Shimia isoporae: one gene and its partner. The protein of the gene in region 1 interacts with the protein of each later gene in a pairwise test. Links are inferred from orthologs where the notes say so. Each region holds a gene or a part of one and is shown in the gene's direction. Other genes may lie near its edges.

The links.
Region 2: the proteins of ligA (region 1) and leuS interact in binary tests that used the Escherichia coli proteins (3 or more experiments, as listed by UniProt). The link is inferred for Shimia isoporae from one-to-one orthologs.

The regions. Positions count from the first base shown.
Region 1 is NZ_SMGR01000001.1:1,314,591-1,320,835, forward strand. What follows is about bases 959-3,968. They hold ligA (NAD-dependent DNA ligase LigA), read left to right. Parts: upstream 959-1,340; coding sequence 1,341-3,596; downstream 3,597-3,968. Other genes in these bases: ctrA (response regulator transcription factor CtrA), read left to right, coding at 959-1,253; recG (ATP-dependent DNA helicase RecG), read left to right, coding at 3,604-3,968. Outside these bases: CtrA inhibitor SciP, read left to right, coding at 29-337; more of ctrA, read left to right, coding at 540-958; more of recG, read left to right, coding at 3,969-5,694; BXY66_RS20685 (hypothetical protein), read left to right, coding at 5,802-5,924; BXY66_RS06460 (iron-sulfur cluster assembly scaffold protein), read right to left, coding at 6,192-6,245. UniProt on the Escherichia coli protein: DNA ligase that catalyzes the formation of phosphodiester linkages between 5'-phosphoryl and 3'-hydroxyl groups in double-stranded DNA using NAD as a coenzyme and as the energy source for the reaction.
Region 2 is NZ_SMGR01000003.1:389,408-395,763, forward strand. The notes cover bases 1,874-4,994. They hold leuS (leucine--tRNA ligase), read left to right. Parts: upstream 1,874-2,210; coding sequence 2,211-4,778; downstream 4,779-4,994. Other genes in these bases: BXY66_RS16255 (glycosyltransferase family 4 protein), read right to left, coding at 1,874-2,019; lptE (LPS assembly lipoprotein LptE), read left to right, coding at 4,804-4,994. Also shown: BXY66_RS16250 (DUF3576 domain-containing protein), read left to right, coding at 169-687; more of BXY66_RS16255, read right to left, coding at 760-1,873; more of lptE, read left to right, coding at 4,995-5,370; holA (DNA polymerase III subunit delta), read left to right, coding at 5,367-6,356.

The DNA.
Region 1 (6,245 bases):
TGTCGCCACCTGAGAAGGATAAAGTGTGATGTTTTTGAAAAAAGTGGAGGGACCGCGGTGTGTGACCTTGCCTGATGGCTCGGTGATGACGCGTGCGGATTTGCCCCCGGCTGATACGCGCAGGTGGGTTGCCTCGCGCAAGGCGGCGGTTGTTAAGGGGGTCGTTTACGGCCTGATTAGTCAGAAAGAGGCTTTGGAGACCTATGGGTTGAGCGAAGAGGAGTTCAATCACTGGGTGAAAGCCGTTTCGCGTCACGGATTCGATGCGCTCAAGGCGACGTCGGTACAGAAATATCGCGAAAAAACGGCAGATGAGGGGGCAAGTCCAACCGCATAAAAGCCAAAAAACAGGTGGGTTTCCGCGAGGACACGCAAAAGGGGTGGCCATTTCTTGCCAATACTTTGCGAAAACTCGTCAAACGTGTAAATCTGGGTGTCAGGGGGATGGTAATCTTCATTAACAGACCAACCTAGTAACCACGAGTTAACCTTTATTAGCCATGGTTAACAGGCAACCCTCCTGAAGTAAGGATTTTATAATGCGAGTTTTGTTGGTTGAGGACGACCCCACCACCTCCAAAAGCATCGAGATGATGCTGACGCACGCGAACCTGAATGTGTATTCCACCGATCTTGGCGAAGAAGGCATCGACCTGGCTAAGCTCTATGACTACGACCTGATCCTGCTGGATCTGGGCCTGCCGGACATGACCGGCCACGAAGTTCTGCGCCAGCTGCGCACCGCGCGCATCGACACACCGATCCTGATCTTGTCCGGTGCAGATGACACCGAGAGCAAGCTCAAGGGCTTTGGATATGGTGCGGACGATTATCTGACCAAACCGTTCCATCGCGAAGAGCTGGTGGCTCGCATTCACGCGATCATCCGTCGTTCCAAAGGCCACTCCCAGTCGGTCATCCGCACTGGTCAGATTTCTGTGAACCTGGACGCAAAAACCGTTGAGGTTGAAAACAAGCCTGTTCACCTGACCGGCAAAGAGTACCAGATGCTGGAACTGCTGAGCCTGCGCAAAGGCACCACGTTGACCAAAGAGATGTTCCTGAACCACCTCTATGGCGGCATGGATGAGCCGGAACTGAAAATCATTGACGTCTTCATCTGCAAATTGCGCAAGAAGCTGTCCGAGGCGACTGGTGGCGAGAACTACATCGAGACCGTCTGGGGCCGTGGCTATGTGCTGCGTGATCCGGAACCTGCGGTTTCGGAAGAGACTGTCGCACTCCGCGCATAAGCCGCTTGAGGTCGGAAAGCGGCGGCCCTATCACTTGGGAGGGTAGATAGGGAGACGCCGGTGACCGACGCGCTTAAAGTGAGCGAAATGACCAAAGAGCAGGCGCGCCTGGAACTGGCGCGCCTTGCTGCGTTTTTGGGGCGCGCCAACGAAGCTTACCATACCGAGGATGCGCCGGAGATCTCCGACGCCGACTATGACGCGGGCAAGCGTCGGAACGCGGAGATTGAAGCGCGGTTCCCGGAACTGAAGCGCGCTGACAGCCCGAGCGACCAAGTGGGCGCGGCGCCTTCCGAAGGATTTGGCAAGATCACTCATGTGGTGCCCATGCTGAGCCTCGGGAATGCTTTTGAGGATAGCGATGTCGTGGATTTTGACGATCGCATCCGCAAATATCTCAACATGTTGCCGCGTGATGAACTGAGGTTTACGGCGGAGCCGAAGATTGACGGGTTGAGTCTTTCGCTTCGCTACGAAGGAGGACAGTTGGTCTATGCGGCGACCCGTGGTGACGGGGAAACCGGTGAGAATGTCACCGAGAATGCCAGAACCATTGCCGATATCCCTCAGGTTCTGGAAGGTGCGCCCGATGTGATTGAGGTGCGCGGCGAGGTCTACATGAGCCACGCTGATTTCGAGGCGCTGAATGCGCGCATTGTCGAGAAAAACACCAAGTTGGAAGCGGAAGGAAAAAAACCTCAAACGGTTTTTGCTAATCCGCGTAACGCGGCTGCTGGAAGCCTGCGTCAGCTTGATCCCAATGTGACCCGTGAGCGGCCCTTGAAGTTTTTTGCATATGCATGGGGCGACCTTTCCCAGCCTTTGGCAGCATCACAGATGGGCGCAATCAAAAAGCTCTCTGATTTGGGGTTCGTCACAAATGACCTGACAGCGCTTTGCGATGGACCAGACGCGATGATCGCGCACTATCGGATGATAGAAGAGCAACGTGCGTCGCTGGGATATGACATCGATGGCGTGGTCTACAAAGTGGACGATCTCGCGCTTCAGGGGCGACTGGGTTTTCGCTCAACAACCCCACGATGGGCTGTTGCGCACAAGTTTCCCGCAGAACTCGCGTGGACAAGGCTGGAAGGGATCGACATTCAGGTGGGCCGCACCGGCGCGCTCAGCCCTGTGGCTCGATTGCATCCTGTTACCGTGGGCGGCGTTGTCGTGTCCAACGCGACGCTCCACAACGAGGATTACATCGCGGGCAGGGACAGCAAGGGAGAAGACATTCGCGATGGCAAGGACATCCGCGTTGGGGACTGGGTTCAGGTCTATCGTGCGGGCGATGTGATCCCCAAGGTCGCCGATGTGGACCTTAAGAAGCGTCCCAAAGATGCCGTGCCGTATGTCTTTCCGGATGTTTGCCCGGAGTGCGAAAGTCCCGCGGTGCGCGAGGAGGGGGATGCGGTACGGTATTGTACCGGCGGATTGATTTGTCCGGCTCAAGCTATTGAAAAATTAAAGCATTTCGTGGCACGCAAGGCTTTGGATATCGAAGGGCTGGGCGCGAAGCAGATCGAGATGTTTTTCGACGATGCACAGCTTCCGATCAAAACACCCGCAGATATTTTCACGCTTGCCGAGCGGGATGAAGCCAACCTTACCAGCCTGAAGAACCGAAAAGGTTTCAAGGACAAGAGCGTTGCGAACCTGTTTGCAGCGATCGATGCGAAGCGCGAGATTGGTTTCGGCCGTCTTCTGTTTGGTTTGGGTATTCGACATGTCGGGGAGACGGCAGCGAAAGACCTGGCCCAGCATTTTATGACTTGGGACAAGTTGGCTGAGGCCGCAGAGGCCGCGCGCCCAGCGGCATTAGGCTGGCGGGCTGCGGATGTCGCGGAAGAGGCCGAGCGTATTGCCGCAGCAAGGGAAGGGCGGCGCGGACGTATCAAGGAAGCACGCGATCTTGCGGCGGCAGAAGTGGACGTGTCTCGATCTGCGCAAGCGGCGTGGGATGATCTGACGGGAATTGACGGGATCGGTGCGGCGGTCGCGTTGTCTTTGACGGATGCCTTTGCGAATCCGCAAGAACGGGCGGAAATCGACCGCCTTGTGGGTATGCTGAGCATTGAGTCGCCGGAAGCGGTTGCGACCGAGAGCCCGGTTGCTGGAAAGACCGTGGTGTTTACAGGCAAGCTTGAAAAGATGACGCGAGACGAGGCCAAAGTCAGGGCAGAGAGCCTTGGCGCCAAAGTGTCTGGCTCGGTGAGCGGCAAGACAGATCTGTTGGTGGCGGGACCGGGAGCGGGTTCAAAAGCCAAGAAAGCGGCGGATCTTGGCGTTGAAACGATAGATGAAGACGCGTGGCTGGCGCTGGTCGAGGGGTTGTAATCGGGCAATGACGGGGCGGCCAGAGATCCTCTATCCGCTGTTTGCGGATCTGACAAAACTGGATGGCGTGGGGCCAAAAACGGCGCAGCACCTCAGCCAGATTGCTGTAGAAAAGCCGCGTGACCTATTGTTTTCACTTCCATATTCCGGAATTGACCGCGCGCTCAAGATCTCGGTCAATGAGGCGGAGTTGCCGTGTACGGTTACCGTTCAGGTATTGGTCGGTGCTCATCGCCCTGCACGCAATCGTGGCGGGGCGTATCGGATTACCGTTCAGGATGCACTGACGACGTTCCAGTTGGTGTTTTTTCATGCGCGGGGCGAATACTTGAAGAAAGTGTTGCCCGAAGGCGAGCGTCGCGTGGTGAGCGGTAAGGTCGAGTTATTCGACGGTGTCGCACAGATGGTTCACCCTGAATACATTGTTGCGCCGAATGAGGCAGACACAATTCCCGCGTTCGAACCGGTATACCCGCTGACGCACGGGGTGACACAAAAGACAATGGTCAAAGGCGTTCGCTCAGCGCTTGATCGGGCGCCTGAACTGGCGGAGTGGATTGATCCTTCACAGAAGGACCAGTCAAAATGGCCGCATTGGCGGGAGGCCATGGAACAAGTTCATTTGCCGATGTCTTTGGCAGAGGTGACGCCGACGCATCCGGCACGGGAGCGTCTCGCATATGACGAGTTTTTCGCACATCAACTGACCTTGGCACTGGCGCGGGCACAGTTGCAGCGGGCAAAAGGTGTCATTTCGGAACAATCCGGTGCGCTTCAGGCCAAAGTACGCGCAGCGCTGCCTTTTGCGCCTACGGGAGCGCAAGAACGCGCTGTGGAGGCGATTGCGCGGGATATGGCGCAACCGATCCGAATGAACCGGTTGCTGCAGGGAGATGTGGGCGCAGGCAAGACGCTGGTGGCTTTTATGGCGCTCTTGATCGCGGTCGAAGCTGGCGGGCAGGGCGTGATGATGGCGCCGACCGAAATTCTTGCGCGTCAGCATATGGAAGGCCTGAAACCTCTGGCCGAAAGCGCCGGCGTTGTGTTGGAGATACTGACCGGCCGCGACAAGGGTAAAGAGCGCAAGGCAAAGCTGGAAGCTTTGGCTCGGGGAGATATTCAAGTTCTGGTAGGAACGCATGCGGTGTTTCAGCAGGATGTTCACTTTGACGACCTCCGGCTGGCGATCATCGACGAACAGCACCGTTTTGGTGTGCGCCAGAGGTTGGAACTCGGCAAGAAAGGCGCCGGGGCGGACGTGTTGGTCATGACCGCCACCCCCATCCCACGCTCCCTGTCGCTGGCTCAGTACGGCGATATGGATGTCTCTGTTCTGGACGAAAAACCGCCAGGACGACAGCCGATTACCACAGCATTGGTGAGCACCGGCCGTATGGATGAAGTCGTGGAGCACCTGCGAAATGCCGTTGCCGAGGGTAAGCAGGCCTATTGGGTTTGTCCGCTTGTTGAAGAAAGCGAGAACGTCGATTTTACAGCGGCGGAGGAGCGGTTCAAACACTTGCGAGCCGCTCTTGGCGAAGGTGTGGTCGGGCTGGTTCATGGGCAAATGCCGCCAGCAGAAAAAGATGCGGCCATGGCAGCATTCCAGCGGGCTGAGACTCAGGTGCTTGTGGCGACGACAGTGATTGAGGTTGGCGTGGATGTGCCCAATGCCACGATCATGGTAATCGAACGGGCCGAGATTTTCGGTTTGGCACAGCTTCACCAGTTGCGCGGGCGGGTTGGACGCGGGTCGCAGGCTTCCACTTGTTTGCTGATGTATCAGGCACCTCTGAGTGAGAGCGGGCAGAAGCGCCTGACAGTTCTGCGCGACAGTGAAGACGGGTTTGTGATTGCCGAGACGGATCTTCAAATGCGAGGCGCTGGCGACCTGATCGGCACTGCGCAGTCAGGCTTGCCCAGATTTCGGATTGCAGACATGGAGGCGCAGGCAAGTCTCATGGCGGTTGCGCAGTCTGACGCGAGAAAACTCCTACACGACGATCCGGAGCTTCGCGGTGATCGTGGCGAAGCAGCGCGTGTTCTCCTTTGGCTGATGGAGCAGGACCAGGCGATCCGTTTGATTTCAGTCGGTTAGCGCCTTCGCTCTCATTTTGTTCTCAAATGTTCTCAAAAAGTTCTTGCCTGAGCGGGGTGAATATGAGAACAAAGAGGCAACAAAGGATTGATCGGGAGGAGGCACCCATGATGCAACAAATTAAATCCGTGGTTCGCAATTCTGGCGACACTCTGGTTCAGGACGCACTTGGTGGTGTTGTTCTTGTTGTGTTGATGGTTCTGGCTCTGCATGTGCCCGGTTACATCTGAACTGTCTGGAAGACTTTTGATCGTAGGTCTTTCTGTTTGATTGGAGTTTTTTGATTTCTGCCTGCGACCTTCACGCCGGTTTGTCCCCGCATCCTGTCCCCATCTAGATGCATCTCGACTTGTTCTGCCTGTTCTAAGTCCCGAAGGGTTCACTGCCTGATCCCCTTCATCGAGGAACCGGGTCCCACGTGAAGACGCACCTCACTGCCGCCGCCTTTCCTGCCAGAAAGTGCGGCGGTTTTTTTTTGCCTTAGTTCGGTGTAGAGTTCAGGCGCAGTTTGCCTGTTCCGCCTGTTCAAAAGCTTCTGCCGTGGCATCAAG
Region 2 (6,356 bases), on another replicon or contig:
CCACAAAATGGTGCAGACATGTCACACTCGATTTTCGCACCCTCTTCCGCCTCTCTATATAACAGGAGTCCATTGGCCTGCGCCTATGTAACCGGAACCGACTATTCATCTTGCCCAACGCGGTCTGCTTGGCTAGGACAGTATCGGAACGTTTCTAAAGGCTGTACCATGGACCTATTCCGCCGCACGGCAACGATTATTCTCCTGAGCACACTGGCTCTGACCACGGCATGCGGCAACCAGACCGCAGCCCCCACGAGCACCGCAGTAGGATCAGGATCCGGCGATAGGGATGTCACTGGTAACCCGCTCGACGGCTACAACGCATCTGACAGCAACAAGACAGAGTCTATCTGGACGCTATTCGGCCCGGACAACAGCGATGTCCAACTCAGCGTGAACAAATATCTCTGGGCGGCTTCGCTTGAGGTTCTCGGCTTCCTGCCGATCCAGACCGTGGATCCGTTTTCGGGCGTAATTTCCACCGGCTACGGTACGCCGCCGGGCGGCGGCCGCAGCTACCGTGCCACGGTCTACATCCGCGATGCGGCGCTGGACGCGCGTTCACTGAACGTGGCCATGCAAACCCGAGGCGGTCGAGCCGTTTCCGAAGGTACCGTGCGCGCCGTAGAAGACGCGATCCTGACACGCGCTCGCCAAATCCGCATCGAAGACAGCCGGTTCTGAACCCGCCAAAAGATCAAAGACGCCAAAGGCCGCTCTCGTGAGCGGCCTTTTTCTTTCTGGTATTTCAGAAACTCAAACCTTGATCGGCCCCGGTGTCTTGGCAAAAAGCTCGTCGATCCACGCAAGCTGTCGCGGCAGGCACCGGCTTTCGAGATCATAGCCCTCAATAGCCAAAGCCCGCGCTGACGCGCCCATCTGGTCCCGCAAAGCCGCATCATCAAGCACACGACTGATCTGTGCGACCATCCGCTCCCCATCAAAGAAAGGAAACAAAAGACCTGTTTCTTCGTCGGTGATCACTTCTTGTAGTGGAGCGGTGTCACTGGCGACAATCGGAGCACCAATCGACATTGCCTCGATCAGCGACCAACTGAGCACAAAAGGATATGTCAGATACACATGCGCCCGTGTGATCTGCAGCATCGACAGGAAATTGCCGTATGGCACCTTGCCAAGGAAGTGAACACGCTCCCAGTCCGGCGTCGGAATACGGCCGCGCACCTCGTCGATAAAAATCTGTTTCCACGTCTGACCCTTCGGTGGAGCAGCCCCATAGCTCACCTCGTCGCCCCCAACGATCAGAACCTGCGCATTGGGTCGCTCTTTGAGCAGCCTTGGCAAGGCGCGCATGAAAACGTGATAGCCGCGATACGGCTCAAGATTTCGGTTCACAAATGTGACCACCTCGTCATCTCGGCTAAGAACCCGTCCATCGGGCAGTTCGAATGTCGCTTCCGGATTGGGCTTCACCACATTGGTGTCGATGCCGTCATGTATGACAGAAATTATGTCCTGCCATTCTTCCGGATATGTCGCGGCCTGAAACTGCGTCGGGCTGATCCCCATATCCGCGACATCTCGGTGCATCGTGTTGTTCAAATTCTTGAGCCTTAACCGGATCGCATCCGTTTCTTTTTCGGCTTTCGGGAACTCGGGATCGAAACCGACATCGGTGTCTCGGTTGGTGTAATAGAGCTCACAATAAAGCCCGATCCGCGCCGTCGGCCACAGATCGCGCAGGAACATCGGTTCACCCCAACCGGGATGCGCGACAATCACATCCGGCGTAAAGCCTCCGTCACGCAGCTTGCGCGCGGCTGCAAAACAACTCTCCGCCCGCAGCAATTTGGTCTCGAAATCCACCAGCCAGGGGTGCAACCCCTTCGATGGTGCCCGCTTGAGCTCATAAGGCACGAGCCGCACGCCCTTCCACGTGCCGGGTTCTTTGACCCGCAACGTCAGGGAAACGACCTCGTGACCTCTTTCCACCAAAGCCGGTGCAAGATGCTTGAACTGGCCTGGAAAGTTCTGGTGGATAAAAAGGATTTTCATACTGCCTGCCCGCGAAATCACGCTGTTTTGTCAATGTATATCGCAGATTCTGGCACCCGTAAGCCCGCAACCGGTGCATTTTCATGGCTCGGCACTGGACCATAAGGCAAAGCAAGCCTATCAGATTGCCGGAACGAACGTCGCGCATCCGGCGCGGCCACCGCAGAATCGCAGATACAAGGGCACGCCAAATGTCGCGCTACACACCCGCAGAGATAGAAGCCCGCTGGCAAGACGCCTGGGCCAAGAACGAGACCTTCAAGGCCGTTCGGGACGAGTCCAAGCCGAAATACTATGTGCTGGAGATGTTTCCCTACCCGTCGGGCAAACTGCACATGGGCCACGTGCGAAACTACACCATGGGGGATGTGATCGCGCGCTACAAAATCTCCACCGGGCACAACGTACTGCATCCGATGGGCTTTGATGCGTTTGGCATGCCGGCTGAAAACGCGGCGATGGCATCTGGCGGCCACCCCAAAGACTGGACATACGCCAACATCGACACAATGGTCGAACAGATGAAGCCGCTTGGCCTCTCGCTGGACTGGTCGCGCATGTTTGCGACCTGCGACACCGACTACTACGGCCAGCAACAATCGCTTTTCCTCGATTTCCTTGAAAAGGGCCTCGTTTACCGCAAAAACGCCGTTGTGAACTGGGATCCGGTCGACATGACCGTTCTGGCCAACGAACAGGTCGAAAACGGCCGCGGCTGGCGTTCCGGCGCACTGGTGGAACGACGCGAACTCACCCAATGGTTCTTCAAGATCTCGGATTACTCCGACGAATTGCTGACCGCGCTCGACGGTCTGGACAACTGGCCCGCCAAAGTCCGCCTGATGCAGGAAAACTGGATCGGCAAATCGCGCGGTCTCGAATTCTCGTTTGAACGCACGGACGCAGGCGATCCTATCACCGTCTACACCACCCGCCCGGATACCCTCATGGGCGCGTCTTTTGTGGGCATTTCGCCGGATCATCCAATTGCCAAAGAGCTTGAGGCGCAGAATCCGGATGTCGCCGCCTTTGTTGCGGAATGCCGCAAAGGTGGCACCACCGAGGAAGCCATCGAAACCGCGGAAAAACTGGGCTACGACACCGGAATCCGCGTGAAACACCCGCTGAACCCCGACTGGGAACTGCCGGTCTGGATCGCCAACTTCATCCTGATGGACTACGGCACCGGAGCGATCTTCGCCTGCCCGGCCCATGACCAGCGCGACCTCGACTTCTGCCGCAAATACGATCTTCCAGTCATCGATACTTTCTTTGCACTTGGAGATGAAACACCAGTCGACGCCACCGCGTTTGTTCCGGGCAAGGAAGAAAAGGTAAAGTGGGTCAACCACTTCGCAGGTCTGGACGAGGCAACTGGCCAGGAAGCCATCGATACCACCATCGACTTCGCCGAAAAAGCCGGTTGGGGCAAAGGCGTCACCAACTTCCGCCTGCGTGACTGGGGTCTCTCCCGCCAGCGCTACTGGGGTTGCCCGATCCCTGTTGTGCATTGCGAAAGCTGTGGAGTCGTGCCGGAAAAGAAAGAAAACCTGCCGATCGAACTTCCCTATGACGAAGCTGGCAAGCCAATCGACTTCTCCGTACCCGGCAACCCGCTAGACCGCCACCCGACGTGGCGCGACTGCTCTTGTCCAAACTGCGGTGCTCCGGCGAAACGTGAAACCGACACGATGGACACCTTTGTGGACAGTTCGTGGTATTTCGCCCGCTTCACCGCGCCAAAGGCCGACACGCCCACCGTGGCCGAGGATGCCGCCTACTGGATGAACGTCGACCAATACATCGGTGGCATCGAGCACGCGATCCTGCACCTGCTTTATTCGCGCTTCTTTGCCCGCGCGATGCACATCTGCGGCCATCTGCCCGAAAGTGCCAAGGAGCCGTTTGACGCGCTCTTCACCCAAGGCATGGTGACCCACGCGATCTACAAGCGGGAAAACCAAAGCGGTCGCCCGACATACTACTATCCCGAACAGGTTGAACTGCGCGATGGCAAGGCGTTGCTCAAGGAAGATGGTACCGAAGTCGACATCGTACCCTCTGCCAAAATGTCCAAGTCCAAGAACAACGTGGTGGACCCCGTCGACATCATCACCAGCTTCGGCGCTGACACGGCCCGCTGGTTTGTGTTGTCAGACAGCCCGCCCGAGCGGGATGTGGAGTGGACTGCCTCCGGAGCAGAAGCAGCCTACAAGCACCTTACCCGCGTCTGGAACCTTTGCGACAAGATTGGCGAGATGGACGACGGCGCCCAAGGTCAGGGCGACGAAGAACTGCTGCGTGAAATGCACAAGGCAATCCGCGATGTAACGCTGGGTGTGGAAAGCTTCGGTTTCAACGCCTCGATTGCAAAGCTCTATGCTTTCACAAACACCATTGCGAAATCCAAGGCTGGCAAAGCTGCAAAACGCGAAGCCATCATGACGTTGGCCCAGCTCATGGCCCCGATGACACCGCACCTCGCGGAAGACATCTGGTCCCATCAGGGCGGCGAAGGCCTGATCATCAACGCGCCTTGGCCAGTTGCCGATGACGCCATGCTGGTCGAAGCAAATGTCACCATGCCAATTCAGGTAAACGGCAAGCGTCGCGGCGAAATCACCGTCGCCAAAGACATGCCAAAGGAAGAGGTTGAAAAACTGGTTCTGGCGCACGAAGCTGTCACCAGCCGGCTGGAAGGGGCCCAGCCCAAGAAACTCATTGTTGTCCCCGGCCGGATCGTGAATGTCGTCATCTAAATCGTTTCCCGTTAGCACTGAGATCATGCATCGGTTTTCTGCGTCAAAGCCTGTGGCCGTTGACGACGACAACCGATCCCGTTCAAACGGAAAAACGATGAACCGCCGGGGCTTTCTCCTGCTCGCCGCAGCCGGCGCACCCGCGCTGGCAGGCTGCGGATTTGAACCCGTTTACGGGACATCGGGAGCCGCAGACGGTCTGTTGGGGCAGGTGGTCATGGATGCGCCCGCCAACAACAACGCGAGCTACTTGCTGGTTCGCGAATTGGAAGACCGCCTCGGGCGGACGTCCACCGGTGCCTACGGCCTGTCGCACTCGATAAAAACACGACGCAGAGCCGTAGGTAAGACCGTTGCACAGGTCACCTCGCGGTTCGACATCTTTGCGGAAGTCACCTACGCGCTGCGCGATTCCCAAACGAAAAAAGTTCTCACATCCGGTAAAGCCAGCAGCTTTGTGGGCTATTCCGCAAGCGGTTCGACCGTTTCTGAACTGGCTGCCGAGGAAGACGCCTACGAACGCCTGATGATTGTCATCGCCGACCGGATCGTCGCCGACCTTCAGGCCTACGCGACCAAAAACCCTCTATGAAACTATCTGCGCGCGACGCCAACCGCTACTTCGGCAAGCCCGACCCGGACAAGACCGGCATTCTGATCTACGGGCCGGACGCCATGCGCGTCGCCCTCAAAAGACAGGAACTAGTCGCAGCCCTGATCGGACCTCAGGGTGAAGAGGAGATGCGCCTGACACGCATCCCCGGCGCCGAACTGCGCAAGGACAAGGCACGACTTCTGGACGCGACCAAAGAAATCAGCTTCTTTCCCGGCCCGCGCGTCGCCTTTGTCGAGGATGCCAACGACAACGCCGCACCTGCCATTCTCGCCGCCCTCGAAGACTGGGCACCGGGTGACGCACAGATCGTCGTCACCGCCGGCCAACTCAAAGCCAGCTCAAAGATCCGCAAGGCTTTCGAGGGTCACGCGAACGCATACGCCGTGGGAATTTACAACGATCCCCCAAGTCGTGAGGAGATTGAAGGCGAACTCAACGCCGCAGGCCTGAGAAATGTGGATCATGAGGCGATGACGGATCTCTTCAACCTGTCGCGCGAACTCGATCCTGGCGACTTCCGCCAAACCGTTGAAAAACTGGCGCTCTACAAACTCAACGACGACCTGCCGGTCACCTCCGACGACGTCGCAGCTTGTGCGCCGGTGTCTACCGAAGCCGCGTTGGATGACGTGCTGAACATCGTTGCCGAAGGACGCGCGCAGGAACTCGGGCCTGTGCTTCGCAAGCTGGAAGCGCAAGGCACCAATCCGGTTGCGCTTCTGATCGCCGCCACGCGACATTTCCGTGCGCTTTACACAGCTGCCTCTGATCCCGGAGGTGCCGCGCAGGGCATCGCGCGCATGCGCCCGCCGATTTTCGGGCCTCGACGCGACCGCATGTTGCGACAGGCATCTGGTTGGGGTGCCCCCAAGCTGGAACAGGCCCTCACCGGCCTGACCGACACCGATCTCCAACTTCGGTCTGCAGGCCAACGCGCCCCTGACATGGCGCTGGTTGAACGC